DNA from 2 places in the Inediibacterium massiliense genome. Region 2 is predicted to be linked to the other one. Evidence: a T-box and tRNA genes for the amino acid it is inferred to sense, from the RefSeq annotation. Region 2 holds a T-box; the other holds one or more tRNA genes.

Region 1 (2,231 bases), on a different contig from region 2:
CCAATTCATAGTGGCGGCATAGCCAAGTGGTAAGGCAGAGGTCTGCAAAACCTTTATTCCCCAGTTCAAATCTGGGTGCCGCCTCCATTTTTTTGCGCTCATAGCTCAGCTGGATAGAGTGTCTGACTACGAATCAGAAGGCCGCAGGTTCGAATCCTGCTGGGCGCACCAAATTTGATAAAAGTGTTGACAAAACACAAAGTCAATGATAAAATAACAATTGTTATTAATGTTCCAAGGTAGCTCAATGGTGGAGCAACCGGCTGTTAACCGGTAGGCTGTGGGTTCGAGCCCCACCCTTGGAGCCAAAAATGCCGGGGTGGCGGAACTGGCAGACGCACAGGACTTAAAATCCTGCGGTCCTTACAGATCGTACCGGTTCGATTCCGGTCCCCGGCACCAAATATCGCGGAGTGGAGCAGCTGGCAGCTCGTCGGGCTCATAACCCGAAGGTCGTAGGTTCAAATCCTGCCTCCGCAACCATTTATGGCGGCGTAGCTTAGTTGGCTAGAGCGTCCGGTTCATACCCGGAAGGTCGGTGGTTCAAGTCCACTCGCCGCTACCATTATTAAGGCCCATTGGTCAAGCGGTCAAGACACCGCCCTTTCACGGCGGTAACCCGAGTTCGATTCTCGGATGGGTCACCATTTTAGGGCGCATAGCTCAGCTGGGAGAGCACCTGCCTTACAAGCAGGGGGTCATAGGTTCGAGCCCTATTGCGCCCACCATTTATTTTGGCCCGGTAGTTCAGTTGGTTAGAATGCCAGCCTGTCACGCTGGAGGTCGAGGGTTCGAGCCCCTTCCGGGTCGCCAATTTTATATTAGCTGGTGTGGCTCAACGGTAGAGCAGCTGACTTGTAATCAGCAGGTTGGGGGTTCGATTCCCTTCGCCAGCTCCAAAATGGAGGAATTCCCGAGTGGCCAAAGGGGGCGGACTGTAAATCCGTTAGCTGAGCTTTCGGTGGTTCGAATCCACCTTCCTCCACCAATATGCGGAAGTGGCTCAGTGGTAGAGCATCGCCTTGCCAAGGCGAGGGTCGCGAGTTCGAATCTCGTCTTCCGCTCCAAATGCGGATGTAGTTCAATGGTAGAACTCCAGCCTTCCAAGCTGGTAGCGTGGGTTCGATTCCCATCATCCGCTCCAAACATGGTGGGTGTAGTCAAGTGGTTAAGACACAGGATTGTGGCTCCTGCATGCGTGGGTTCGAATCCCATCACCCACCCCAAAATAATGGGGTATAGCCAAGTCGGTAAGGCACCAGACTTTGACTCTGGCATCCGTAGGTTCGAGTCCTGCTACCCCAGCCATATATATCTAATTCATAATGGCGGCATAGCCAAGTGGTAAGGCAGAGGTCTGCAAAACCTTTATTCCCCAGTTCAAATCTGGGTGCCGCCTCCATTTTTTTGCGCTCATAGCTCAGCTGGATAGAGTGTCTGACTACGAATCAGAAGGCCGCAGGTTCGAATCCTGCTGGGCGCACCAATAAAATAGAAGAGGGTACGAATTTCGTACCCTCTATTTTATTGTATTTTATCATATATAATGAATAAAATTGTGGATCATGTGAGAGTTACATAAAAGGTTTATAACTTTCTAAAAAAGATATGCATATTCCTATTGGCAGTTTCATGAAATATGATAAAATATATTAGGCAATATGACTTAGGGCCTAAAGTCTTAACATATGGGTTGAGACTTTTTTTATCTACCAAGGGATTGCAAAGTTTTATAGTATACAACTGCTTGCTAAAAGTCAATGTTCTTTAAAAAAGCAAGTTATAGAGTTGTAAGGGGGAATTTTCATGAGAAAAATCCTTATTTTTACTGCTTCTACAGGAGAAGGACATAATCAAGTTGCAAGAGCTTTGAAAAATGAGTTTGAGGCATTTGGATATGAAGTAGTAATGATGGATATTTTAAAAGAAACAAGCCAAGTTTTAAATTTATGTATAGCAGATGGATACAATATTTTAGCTACTCATTTGCCTAAAATATATGGAATGTTATATAAGTGGAGTGATAGGAAAATTATTAATATAGAATTTAATAAAATATTTAATAGATTAGAATATCATAAAGTTTATAATTTAATTACCTATCATCAACCAGATTTAATTATTACTACTCATCCTTTTATCATTGGAGTCATAGGAGATTTAAAGAAAAAAGGGATGCTACATATTCCATTTATTTCAGTTGTTACAGATTATAAAGCACATCAAGTGTA
Region 2 (2,231 bases):
GTTTTTACTTCATCATATCCTCTTTTTATATGCTCTCTTCTCCAAAAATCTTCTAGTGTATTTCTAATAACCATACCTTTTGCATGGAAAAATGGAAATCCCGGTCCTTCTTCTTGAAGGCTAAATAAATCTAATTCTTTTCCTAATTTTCTATGATCTCTTTTTTTAGCTTCTTCTAATCTATGAATATATTCTTCTAATTCTTTTTGTTTTGGAAAAGATGTAGCATAGATTCTTTGAAGCATTGGCTTATTTTCATCTCCACGCCAATAAGCACCTGCAACGCTTAGAATTTTTACTGCCTTCACACTCTTTGTTGAAAGAAGATGAGGTCCTGCACAAAGATCTACAAAATCTCCTTGCTTATAAAAAGAAATAATGGCATCCTCTGGAAGATCTTTGATTAATTCAACCTTATATTCTTCTCCTTTTCCCTCCATATATTTCATTGCTTCCTCTCTAGGAAGTTCAAATCTTTCTAAGTTTAAATTTTCTGAAGCAATTTTTTTCATTTCTTTTTCAATTTTTTCAAAATCATCCTCTGTAAATCTATGTTCTGAATCAAAATCATAGTAAAATCCGTTTTCAATAGCAGGTCCTATAGCAAGCTTTGTATTAGGAAATAATCTTTTTACTGCTTGAGCCATCATATGAGAGCTTGTATGTCTAAAAACATCTTTTCCTTTTTCATCTTCAAATTTTAAAATATTTAACTCTACATCTTCATGAATTTCATAAGATAGATCTACTACCTTATTGTTTACTTCTCCTGCCACCGCTTCCTTTGCAAGTCTTCCACTAATTTCTTTTGCAATGTCTAAAACTGACACTCCCTTATTTACTTCTTTTACAGATCCATCTTTTAATTGAATTTTTACCAATTCCATATCTATACCTCCCCATTGATTCTATATAAAATAATTTTTAATAAAAACAAAAACTCCCGTCCAAAAGCAAAAGCTTTAGGACGGGAGAGTTCTCTCGCGGTTCCACCCAAATTGAAATAATCCACTCTATGACATTAACGCTGTCTAACGGAATCCTTTTTGCAAAAGCTACTCAGGTACAGCTCAAAGGTAGTTTTCTCATATCCTAATCTAAGAATGCTTTCAGCCAATGACATTCTCTCTCTAGTGACTGGTATTATGATACTCTTCCTTTTTCATTGCTTTTTATTTTTGACTTTGTTTTATTATAAGAATAATTTCTATACTTGTCAATAAGTTTGTTCAATTTTTCAAATTTTATACAAATTTTTAAACTAATAATACTACTACTCCTTGTAATAAACCTATTATACCTCCTAAAATGCCTCCTAAAATTTCTATATGTTTGAGTTCCTTCTTGGCAATAGTTAATACAATTTCTTCTAATTTTTCTAATTCAAAATGATTTACTTTTTCTTCTACTAGATCTGAAATTTTTATGGTTTCTGTAGCTTTATGAATCATTTTCTCTGTTAGTTCTGTAATGACATTTTCAGCTTCTTGATCAATAATGTCATTGATATAATCTTGTATTATTCCTTTAAAAGTAGATGGAATAAATGCCGGAAGCTTTCCTTCTACAAGCTTGCCAATTTTTCTCTTTATCGCGAAAATGATTTCACTTTTGTTTTCTGTTTCAATAAACTTATCTATAATTTCTCTCATAGATAATAATTCATTTTCTACTACTTCTCCTACACTTTTTGCAAGTTCTTTTTTTCTTTTTGGAATCAATCCTTGAATTTTTATATGAAGAAAAGGGATTTCAATAGGATATAAGGGTCTAAATATAAATTTAATGGCCAAAATATTTGTAATCCATCCAATCAAAGCTCCCACTGCTACTAAAACGAATAACTTAGTCCAAAACAACTGCTTTCACCTCTATATTTTATCTTTTGTATTATAATTTGATATTTAGTATAGCATAAGTATGTATGAAGTACAATGAAATTATAAAGAGTAGAGATTCTCTCTACTCTTGTTTGACCTGAGGAGATGCACATAATTCACAACCATTGCAAATATATGCTCTATCTCCAAATACATTTTGAATGGTTCTTATAATTTCTTTTTTATGAATTTTATTAGAAACATGTAGTATTATTTTTTTAGGAGCTAATGTAATTAAAGAACTAATGAGTAAATCATCATAACTAATATCTTTTTCTGCCATATCTGATGCTAAATCTTCAAGATATTCATTTTGAATCAATATATTTCTGCTATCATATAGATGATATT

The links. A T-box is a leader RNA that pairs with one kind of tRNA and senses whether it is charged. The one in region 2 lies ahead of thrS (threonine--tRNA ligase), so its partner is inferred to be a tRNA-Thr.
Region 1: it encodes a tRNA-Thr, which carries the amino acid that the T-box ahead of thrS (threonine--tRNA ligase) is inferred to sense. The anticodon was not compared.

Annotation. Positions count from the first base shown of each region.
Region 1 covers NZ_LN876582.1:6,742-8,972, reverse strand. Annotated here, with positions in the region: tRNA gene BN2409_RS00365 (tRNA-Lys) at 1-3, shown strand, start outside; tRNA gene BN2409_RS00360 (tRNA-Cys) at 13-87, shown strand; tRNA gene BN2409_RS00355 (tRNA-Arg) at 95-171, shown strand; tRNA gene BN2409_RS00350 (tRNA-Asn) at 234-308, shown strand; tRNA gene BN2409_RS00345 (tRNA-Leu) at 314-402, shown strand; tRNA gene BN2409_RS00340 (tRNA-Met) at 408-483, shown strand; tRNA gene BN2409_RS00335 (tRNA-Met) at 489-565, shown strand; tRNA gene BN2409_RS00330 (tRNA-Glu) at 573-647, shown strand; tRNA gene BN2409_RS00325 (tRNA-Val) at 653-728, shown strand; tRNA gene BN2409_RS00320 (tRNA-Asp) at 737-813, shown strand; tRNA gene BN2409_RS00315 (tRNA-Thr) at 825-899, shown strand; tRNA gene BN2409_RS00310 (tRNA-Tyr) at 904-988, shown strand; tRNA gene BN2409_RS00305 (tRNA-Gly) at 993-1,067, shown strand; tRNA gene BN2409_RS00300 (tRNA-Gly) at 1,071-1,144, shown strand; tRNA gene BN2409_RS00295 (tRNA-His) at 1,151-1,226, shown strand; tRNA gene BN2409_RS00290 (tRNA-Gln) at 1,233-1,308, shown strand; tRNA gene BN2409_RS00285 (tRNA-Cys) at 1,328-1,402, shown strand; tRNA gene BN2409_RS00280 (tRNA-Arg) at 1,410-1,486, shown strand; gene BN2409_RS00275 (MGDG synthase family glycosyltransferase) at 1,807-2,231, shown strand, end outside.
Region 2 covers NZ_LN876586.1:954,459-956,689, reverse strand. Annotated here, with positions in the region: gene thrS (threonine--tRNA ligase) at 1-881, opposite strand, end outside; T-box leader at 961-1,175, opposite strand; gene BN2409_RS08325 (DUF445 domain-containing protein) at 1,257-1,859, opposite strand; gene ytxC (putative sporulation protein YtxC) at 1,963-2,231, opposite strand, start outside.